Regions from separate parts of the Streptomyces sp. NPDC059897 genome, predicted to be linked through region 2. Evidence: riboswitches for the same ligand, from Rfam matches in the RefSeq annotation. Region 2 holds a riboswitch; each other region holds the start of a gene.

Evidence for each region. Region 2 has a riboswitch for cobalamin ahead of ACFV9W_RS03850 (ABC transporter substrate-binding protein). Riboswitches for the same ligand answer to the same signal wherever they lie in the genome.
Region 1: linked by a shared signal. The riboswitch ahead of ACFV9W_RS07860 (prenyltransferase/squalene oxidase repeat-containing protein) and the one ahead of ACFV9W_RS03850 (ABC transporter substrate-binding protein) in region 2 are both predicted to bind cobalamin.
Region 3: linked by a shared signal. The riboswitch ahead of ACFV9W_RS25755 (HoxN/HupN/NixA family nickel/cobalt transporter) and the one ahead of ACFV9W_RS03850 (ABC transporter substrate-binding protein) in region 2 are both predicted to bind cobalamin.

The regions. Positions count from the first base shown of each region.
Region 1 covers NZ_JBHWKQ010000005.1:65,192-68,442, forward strand. Annotated here, with positions in the region: gene ACFV9W_RS07850 (aldehyde dehydrogenase) at 1-555, opposite strand, end outside; gene ACFV9W_RS07855 (MBL fold metallo-hydrolase) at 734-1,783, shown strand; cobalamin riboswitch at 1,817-1,995, shown strand; gene ACFV9W_RS07860 (prenyltransferase/squalene oxidase repeat-containing protein) at 2,036-3,251, shown strand, end outside.
Region 2 covers NZ_JBHWKQ010000002.1:244,593-247,843, reverse strand. Annotated here, with positions in the region: gene ACFV9W_RS03855 (FecCD family ABC transporter permease) at 1-548, opposite strand, end outside; gene ACFV9W_RS03850 (ABC transporter substrate-binding protein) at 545-1,621, opposite strand; cobalamin riboswitch at 1,651-1,793, opposite strand; gene ACFV9W_RS03845 (hypothetical protein) at 1,865-2,566, shown strand; gene ACFV9W_RS03840 (PepSY-associated TM helix domain-containing protein) at 2,752-3,251, shown strand, end outside.
Region 3 covers NZ_JBHWKQ010000025.1:98,423-101,673, reverse strand. Annotated here, with positions in the region: gene rho (transcription termination factor Rho) at 1-92, shown strand, start outside; gene ACFV9W_RS25765 (GNAT family N-acetyltransferase) at 151-639, shown strand; gene ACFV9W_RS25760 (inorganic diphosphatase) at 705-1,211, shown strand; cobalamin riboswitch at 1,211-1,427, shown strand; gene ACFV9W_RS25755 (HoxN/HupN/NixA family nickel/cobalt transporter) at 1,458-2,576, shown strand; gene ACFV9W_RS25750 (GTP-binding protein) at 2,763-3,251, shown strand, end outside.

The DNA of each region.
Region 1 (3,251 bases), on a different contig from region 2:
CGGGGTCTCCGGCGAGGTCTTGAGGATCACCGGGTTGCCGGCGAGCAGCGCGGGCGCGAGCTTCGCGGCGGCGGTGAACTGCGGGACGTTCCACGGCACGATCGCCGCGACGACGCCGACGGGCTCGCGGCGCACGAGGAGCTTGCCGAGGGCGCCGTCGCGCGTCTCCTCGTACGTGAAGTTCCGGGCGACGTTGATCGCGGAGTCCCAGACCATCATCGCGGCGAGCGCCTGCACCATGACGCCCGAGGTGTACGGGGTGCCGTTCTCGCTGCTGATGACGCGGGCGATCTCCTCGTGCCGGACCGCGAACGCGTCCTTGATCTTCGTGATGACCTCGATGCGCTCGTCGAGGCTCATCCGCGGCCAGGGGCCCTCCTCGAAGGCGCGGCGGGCGACGGCTACGGCCCGGTCGACATCGGCGGGCGCGGCGTGCGGCACCCGCCCGAAGACCTCGCCGGTGTGCGGCGAGACGACCTCGATGACCTCCTTGCCGAGCGGGTCGGTCAACTCCCCGCCGATGAACAGTTGCCCGTACTCAAAGAGCTCGGTCATGGCTGACATCCTCACGCACGACATTTCTGACGGTGTTTCAGAACTGATACCAGTTCTAGTTGCGATCCGGAAGGGTGGTGCGCACCCTGAAGGTGGTGTGCTCGGGCGACCATTGAAACGAGTTCTACAAGTTCCCGTACAGTGGCGGCAGTTCGGCTGGAGCGGCGGAGGGTGTCCGATGGCAGAGGCGACGCAGGTGACCGACCACAGCGGGGGCGTGCACAGCATGCGCGTACCGATCCCCGACAACCCGCTCGGCTACACCCTCGTCTACCTGGTCGACACCGACGCGGGCCCCGTCCTCATCGACACGGGCTGGGACGACCCGACGTCCTGGGACGCGCTGACGGCGGGCCTGACCGCCTGCGGCACGCGCGTCGAGGACCTCACCGGCGTCCTGATCACCCATCACCACCCCGACCACCACGGCCTGTCGGCGAAGGTGCGGGAGGCGTCCGGGGCCTGGATCGCGATGCACGAGGCGGACGTGGCGGTGGTCCGGCGCACTCGGGAGAACAAGCCGGCGCGCTGGTACGCGTACATGGTGGCCAAGCTGGTCGCGGCCGGTGCGCCCGAGGAGCACATCGCCCCGCTGATCGCGGCCCGCGACTCCGGGAAGCCCCGCCAACTGCCGGGCTTCTCCCCCGCGTTGCCGGACCGCACCATCACCCCCGGCGACCTCCTCGACCTGCCGGGCCGCAGGCTGCGCGCGATCTGGACGCCCGGCCACACCCCCGGGCACGTATGCCTGCATCTGGAGGAGGACCACCCCTCGGGCCGCGCGGGCAACGGCCGCCTCTTCTCCGGCGACCACATGCTGCCCGGCATCACCCCGCACATCGGCCTGTACGAGGACCCGGACGACGCCACCGTCACCGACCCGCTCGGCGACTACCTCGACTCGCTGGAGCGGGTGGGGCGGCTCGACCCGGCGGAGGTCCTCCCGGCGCACCAGCACACGTTCACCGACGCCCCGGCGCGGGTACGGGAGCTGCTCGACCACCACGAGGAACGCCTGACCGGCCTGCTCACCCTCCTCGCCGCCCCCCTCACCCCGTGGCAGCTCGCCGAACGCATGGAGTGGAACCGCCCGTGGGCCCAGATCCCGTACGGGTCGAGGACCATCGCGGTGTCGGAGGCGGAGGCCCACCTGCGCCGCCTCCAGAAGTCGGGCCGCGTGGAGCAGGTCCCGGGCAGCGATCCGGTGACGTATGTGGCGGCCCCGTGATTCGTTCGAATTAGCGTTCGATCATTGCCGGTGGGGATCGAAATCGCTCCGGGTACAGTAAGGACGTCGTCAGTACGTACGTACGAGGGGAAGCCGGTGCAAATCCGGCGCTGACCCGCAGCCGTGACAGCCGGAACGCCTCGTACGCACCTGCTCGGCTCAGGACCGTCGAGGAATACGGAGCCGGAGCCGCCCGGTACCTCCGTGTGCCGCGCCGCCCCGCTCCCCGCAGGGAGAGGCACCCGCCCCACCATGAACATTCGCCGTAGCGCCGCGCTCGTCGCCGCGACCGTCGCGATCGGCGCCGTGGGCGCGCAGGCCGCGAGCGCGGACGACGCCGTCAGTGCCTCCCCCTCGCCGAAGACGGCTCTCCCGTCGGGCCTCTACGGCAAGGGCGACCCCACGTACGACGGGGTGTGGCGGCAGTCCCTCGCGCTCGTCGCGCAGGACACGGTGGGTGTGAAGCCCGCGAAGAAGGCCGTCGAGTGGCTGGCCGGGCAGCAGTGCGAGGACGGCGGGTTCGCCGCCTTCCGCGCCGAGCCGGGCAAGGCCTGCGACAAGAAGACCAAGATCGACAGCAATGCCACCGCGGCCGCCGTCCAGGCGCTCGCCGCGGTCGGCGGCCGGGACGGCGAGGTCGCCTCCGCCGTCGCCCTGCTGAAGAAGAACCAGAACGCGGACGGCGGCTGGGGCTACAGCCTCGGCATGGACAGCGACGCGAACTCGACGTCCGTCGTGCTCGGCGCGCTCGCCGCGGCCGGCGAGGAGCCGTCCGAGGTGAAGTCCAGCAAGGGGAAGACCGGCGCCGACGCCCTCGCCGCGCTCGCCCTCCCCTGCTCCAAGGGCAAGGAGGGCGGCGCCCTCGCCTACCAGCCCGACAAGAAGGGCGAGCTCGCCGCGAACGCCGACGCCAGCGCCGCCGGTGTGCTCGGCGCCCTCGGCACCGGCTTCGCGCCCGGCAAGGGCAAGGCCCCGGACACGTACACCTGCGAGGACGGCAAGAGCACCGAGGCCGTGGCGCACAACGCCGCCGTCTACCTCCAGAACCAGCTCGACACCCACCTCTACCTGAAGTCCCAGCTGGCCGGCTCCACCGATCAGCCCGACTACGGCAACACCGCCGACGCGGTCACCGCCGTCGCCGCGGCCGAGGGCGTCAAGGCCACGAAGGACTCGTACGCCTGGCTGGAGAAGAACGCGGAGGACTGGGCCGCGCAGACCGGGCCCGCCGCCTACGCCGAGCTGATCTTCGCCGCGCACGCGACCGGCAACGACCCGCGCGACTTCGGCGGGACGGACCTGGTGAGCGCCCTCAACAAGACGGGCCCGGAGCCCGCCTCCGCCAAGTCCTCCGCTTCGGACTCCGACTCGGACTCGGACTCGGACGAGAAGAAGGACGACGGTGGCGGCGCCAACTGGTGGATCATCGGCGTGATGTTCATCGCCGCCGTGGGCGCCGGTTTCCTGC
Region 2 (3,251 bases):
ACCCCCGACAGGATCAGGCGGCCGGACGTGATGCGGCCGCCGGTGCGCGCGGTGGCGTAGACGAGGACCAGCGCGCCGAGCGCGCCCGCGAACGCCGCCGCCGACAGTGACATCGCGCCGAACACGCCGACCCCGAACACGAGGACCGCGACCGCGCCGAGCGAGGCGCCGGACGAGACACCGAGGAGGTACGGCTCGGCGAGCGGATTGCGCACCAGGGCCTGAAGTGCCGTGCCGACGACCGCGAGACCGGCGCCGGTCATGGCCCCGAGCAGGACGCGCGGCGCCCGCACGTCGAGCACGATCGTCTCCCGCGCCCGCGACCAGTCCGCCTCACCCCACCCATCGAAGCCCAGCGCGTGCGTCACGATGCCCCACACCTGGCCGGCCGGTACGTGCACCGAGCCGATGGCGAGTCCGGCCGTGAGCGAGACGAAAAGCAGCGCGGCGAGCACGACCAGAGTGGCGGTGAGCCGCACCCTCTGGCCGATGTGTCGTTCCCGCGCCCCGCCCGGTGTCCGCTCGTCGGCCACCGCGGGCGCCGTCACTTGAAGCTCTCCGGGTGCAGCCCGCGCGCAAGACCCTCCACCGCGTACGCCGACCGGACCCCGACCAGCGTCGCGGTCAACGGCAGCACCACGAACCGCTTGTGCTTGATGGCGGGTACGTCGGCGAGCGCGGGCTGCGCCAGCAGGTACCGCTTCTTCTGCTCGACGCTCTTGTCGCCCGCGTAGTCGTAGATCGCGATGACCTCCGGCCTGCGGTCGACGACCTGCTCCCAGGAGACATCACCGAACACGTCGTCCAGATCGGCGAACACATTGCGGCCGCCCGCCTGGTCGATCAGCTGCGTGCCCAGGCCCTTGCCGCCCGCGGTGAAGGCGGACTTGTCGCCGCTGTCGTACACGAACACGGGGACGTCCGGCCTGCCCCGGACGGCGGCGCTCGCCTTCTCCACCCGTCGGCGGAGGTCGGAGACGAGCGCGTCGGCACGGTCGGAGACCCCGAAGATCTTGCCGATGGTGCGTATCTCGGCGTAGGTGTCCCGCATCGTCACGTTCTTCTCGCCGCAGTACTCGCGGTTGAGGTACGTGTCGATGCCCGCGTCGGCGAGCGCCTTGCGCGAGCGGCCCTCCTTCTCGTCGAACGCGCTGGAGTAGCCGCCGTAGACGAAGTCGGGTTCGGCTTCGAGGACCTTCTCGAACGAGGGCGCCTTCGCGGCGAGTTCGGGCACCGACGCGTAGTCCTTGCGCAGGCTCGGCAGGACGGCGGAGTCGGGGAACGCCGTGCCGACCATGCGGTCCTTCAGGCCGAGGGAGAGCAGGAGTTCGGCGGGATGCTGATGGATGGTCACCGCGCGGGACGGCGGCCTGTCGTACGTCGTCCTGACGCCGCAGTTGTCGATGGTGACGGGGAATCCCTCGGCGGCCGACGACCGCGGGCGGCCGTCGGCGCCTGCGGGATCCGGTCCGGACGGGCCGCAGGCGGCGGTGAGTACTGTCGCCGACAGTGCGGCGAGGGCAGCCGTGACACGCACGACGAAGCGCCGCCGTCGCACACGGGTGAGTCTCCGTACATGGGAGAGGGGAAGGTCATGGGGACGGTACGGACCGTCGTACACGTGAAGCCTCCTACGGAGTCCGCGCTCCTCGGAATGAGCCCGCGACGGGCCAGTGACCTGACTCCCGGGCCGCGCTGACGCGCGCCGCCCGGTCACAGTGGCGGGACCGTGCCGGATTCGCACCGGCTTCCTGTCACCCGTCGCGGTGATGACCCGGCGATCCTACGTGCCTTCCACGCTGCGCACGCGGGGTTGCGAACCTGCCGGTGATCACGGTGGCGGGGATGCCAAGATGGGGCGGCCATGACCACACGCCGGAACGCTCGCGCTGGACGGGCCGCGATGTTCGCGGCCGTCTGCGTGCTGCTCACGGCCATCGCGCACACGCTCATGTCCGGTGACACCGTGCCGTGGTGGGCGCTGGCCGCCGGATTCGCGATCACCGGTGGAGCGGCGTGTGTGCCCGCGGGTCGCGAGCGCGGAATCCTGCCGGTCGTGGGCCTGGCGGTGGCGGCGCAGGCGGTGCTGCACCTCTTCTTCTCGTGGGCGCAGGTCGTCGCGCACCCGGCGGCTTCAGGCGGTTCCGTCGCCGGGCAGTGGCTGGACCATGTGCTGTGCCGCGCGCCCATGGAACCGACGGATGCCATGGGCGGCATGCCCATGGGTGCCATGCCGCCCGATGCGATGGGCGGCATGCACGAAATGGCGCATGCCGGTCACGACGTGAGCGGCATGTCTCCCACCGGCATGCTGATGGCCCACCTGCTGGCCGCCGTGCTGAGCGGGCTCTGGCTCGCGTACGGCGAGCAGGCCGCGTTCCGCCTCGCGCGGTGCGTCGTCGACCGGATCGTCGCGCCGCTGACGCTCCCGTTCCGCCTTCCGGTTCCGCCGCACCGGCCGCGCATCCACGTCCGCCGCACCCGGCCCGCCCGTACACCGCGCGAACTCCTCCTCGCGCACCCCATCACCTCCAGGGGCCCACCCGCAGGGAACGCTGTCGCCTGACGACAGCCGGTTCACCCGAGGCTGCGCCGCACCCTCGGGCGTCGGCCGTGCGCACGCCCCGGACGGGCCCGCACGGCCGAGTCCCCTTGCCACGCACCGGATCCGGATGTGCCCAGGGCCGCCGTCGAGAGGCGGGGCCCGCGCCCGGACTCCGTGCTGCCCGAAACTGGAGGACCACGTTGTCCATCACCTCCGAGACGTCAGACACCTCTGCCTCCCGCCCAGCAGAAGAGACCCGGCAAGCGCCGCCCACCGACCGGTCGCCGTGGGCATCGCTTCGCCCGCTGGTGCTCCGACTGCACTTCTACGCAGGGGTGTTCGTCGCCCCATTCCTGTTCGTCGCCGCGGTCACGGGACTGCTCTACGCGGGCTCGTTCCAGGCCGAGAAGATCGTGTACGCCCATGAGCTGAACGTCCCCGTGGGTAAGTCCGAGCTGCCCATCGCCGATCAGGTCGCCGCCGCCCGCAAGGCCCACCCCGAAGGGGACATCAGCGCGGTGCGGCCGTCTCCCGAGGCCGGGGCGACGACACGCGTCATGCTCTCCGGCGTCGCGGGTGTCGACGCCGAGCACACGCTCGCGGTGTTCGTGAACCCGTACAACGGCGAGGTCCGTGGCGCCCTCGAACAGTACGGATCGACCGGCGCGCTGCCCCTGCGCACCTGGATCGACGAGCTCCACCGCGA
Region 3 (3,251 bases), on a different contig from region 2:
CCTCCTACGAGGCCCTCCTCGACAAGCTGCGCCAGACCCCGGACAACGCCGCGTTCCTGCGCCAGGCGCACTCCACGGTGCCCGTCGCCTGACCCGCACCGCCCGACCCGCACCGCCCGACCGCACCCCCGAGTGCGTAATACTCGACCTATGAACGCGAGCATTACGCGCCGTGGTGGCCCCCCGGCCGTCACCGTCCGGCGGGCCACCGCGCGGGACGCCCGGCGCCTCACCCGCCTCGTACGCGGCTCCAGCGCCTACCGGGACCCGTACGCCTCCATGGTCGCGGGCTACCGGGTGGGCCCCGACTACATCGAGGCGCACCACGTCTACGTGGCCGTGGATCCGGCCGACGAGCGGGTGCTGGGCTTCTACGCGCTGCTCGCCGAGCCGCCGGAGCTGGACCTGATGTTCGTCGCCGACGAGGCGCAGGGCCGGGGCATCGGGCGGCTGCTCGTCGACCACATGCGGGAGCGGGCCCTGGCGGCGGGCCTCGACCATGTCCGGGTCGTCGCGCACCCGCCCGCCGAGGGCTTCTACCGGGGCATGGGAGCCCACCGCACCGGCACGGTGCCCGCGCGTCCGCCGGTCGCCTGGGACCGGCCCGAACTCGAATTCCCCATTCCCCCGGCCGCCTGAGGGGTTCCGCCCTCGGCCCGTACGGCGCACACTCGTGGGCGTCGGAATGCGGCAAGGAGGCCACATTGGGCAGCAGTCAGGCACGCGCCGAGGCGTTCGACGTGATCGTGGAGATCCCGCAGGGGTCCCGGAACAAATACGAGATGGACCACGATCTCGGCCGGATCCGGCTCGACCGGATGCTGTTCACGTCGACGCAGTACCCCGCGGACTACGGCTACATCACCGGCACGCTCGGCGGCGACGGCGACCCGCTGGACGCGCTCGTCCTGACCGGCGACGCGACGTTCCCCGGCTGCGCCATCGAGTGCCGGGCGATCGGCATGTTCGTGATGAGCGACGAGAAGGGCCCGGACGAGAAGGTCCTGTGCGTTCCCGCGCACGATCCGCGGCACGACGCGACCCGGGACATCGAGGACATCCCCGAGTTCGACCGCCTGGAGATCACCCACTTCTTCGAGGTCTACAAGGATCTGGAGCCGGGCAAATCGGTCGACGGCTCCCACTGGGAGGGCCGGGAGAAGGCCTACGAGGAGATCCGCCGGGCCCGCGAGCGCGCTACGGGCAGGTAGTAGGGTGGTCGGGCCGTGGTGCTCGGGAAGACCGGTGACGGCCCCTCAGGGGCCCATTCCGGAGCGGCCCTCGCCACTGTGATCGGGTTCCGGACAGCGACGTCCGGAGCGCGCCGTTCCATCCTGTACGCCACTGGCGGCCGTCGGCCGCTGGGAAGGCCGGAGCGGCGGGCACGCCCGTAAGCCAGGAGACCGGCCGCGGCATCTCACGAAGTGATCCACGAGGTGCTGGAGCGTGATCGACGCATGACCCTGCCCGGGAACTCCCCGACCCCTGCCCTGAACTCCCCTCCCCCTGCCTTTCGTTGGCGCCGCGAGGACACGCTGCGCACGGCCGGACTGATCGCGGTGATCGCCGCGCTGCACGTCGTCGCGTTCGGCGTGCTGTTCCTGCTCGTCGTCCCCGAGCACTACGAAGTGGGCAACAAGGCCTTCGGTATCGGCCTCGGCATCACCGCGTACACGCTCGGCATGCGGCATGCCTTCGACGCCGACCACATCGCGGCCATCGACAACACCACCCGCAAGCTGATGGCGGACGGCAAGCGGCCGGTGTCGGTCGGCTTCTGGTTCGCGCTCGGCCACTCCAGCGTGGTGGTGGCCATGGCGGCGCTCGTCGCGGGCGGCGCGGCGCTCGCCGGCACCCTCATGAACGACAACTCGGCCACCCACCAGGTGCTCGGCGTCGTCGGCACGACCGTCTCCGGCACGTTCCTGTACCTCATCGCGGCGCTCAACCTCGTCGCTCTGATGGGCATCCTCAAGGTCTTCAAGGCGATGCGCGCGGGCTCGTACGACGAGCGGAAGCTCGAGGAGCACCTGGATTCACGGGGGTTCATGAACCGGATCCTCGGCCGCTTCACCAGGTCCATCACCCGGCCCGGCCAGATGTTCCCGCTGGGCTTCCTCTTCGGTCTCGGCTTCGACACCGCGACCGAGGTGACGCTGATGGTGATGGCGGGCAGCGGCGCCGCGGCGGGCCTGCCGTGGTACGCGATCCTGTGCCTGCCGCTGCTGTTCGCCGCGGGCATGAGCCTGTTCGACACCCTCGACGGCACGTTCATGAACTTCGCCTACCAGTGGGCCTTCTCCAACCCGGTCCGCAAGGTGTTCTACAACCTCACCATCACGGGTCTGTCGATCGCGGTCGCGTTCTTCATCGGGACGATCGAACTCGTGGGCGTGCTCCACGACAAGCTCGACCTCAGCGACGCGGTCACCGGGTGGATCGCCGGGCTCGACCTCGACAACGTCGGGTACGTCATCGTCGGCCTGTTCGTGGTCGTGTGGGCGGCGGCCATCGCCTACTGGCGGCTCGCGCGGGTCGAGCAGCGATGGTCGGCGCGGGTGGCCGACGGGGCGTAGCCCGCCCGTAGCGAATAAATCGGTTGCCGGGGTGCGCGGCGCGCTGCTGCACTGGTCCCTGTGCGGCAGTTGCCGCGCATGCCGAGCGTGAGGACCGATTCATGCGCACTGCAGTCCAGTTCCTTCCGAGGGCCACCGCGGATTCCGCCGCCGTGGCATTCCCTTCCCTCAAGGACCCGACTGCCAGTGGCATTGCTGAATCTTGGAATTCTCGCGCACGTCGACGCCGGTAAGACCAGCCTGACCGAGCGGCTCCTGCACTCGGCCGGTGTGATCGACGAACTCGGCCGCGTCGACGACGGGAGCACCCGCACCGACTCCCTCGACCTGGAGCGGCGGCGCGGCATCACCATCAAGTCGGCCGTGGTGTCGTTCCCGGTCGGCGGCACGGACGTGAACCTCGTGGACACGCCCGGCCACCCCGACTTCATCGCCGAGGTCGAGCGCGTGCTCGGTGTGCTCGACGGGGCGGTGCTCGTCGTCTCCGCCGTGGAGGGCGTGCAGGCGCAGACCCGCGTCCTGATGCGCACCCTGCGCCGACTGCGCATCCCCACCGCGGTGTTCGTGAACAAGGTCGACCGCGGCGGCGCCCGCGAGCCGGAGCTCCTCGACGATCTGCGGCTCAAACTCGCGCCCGCCGTGATCCCGATGAACACGGTCGCGCACGGCCTCGGC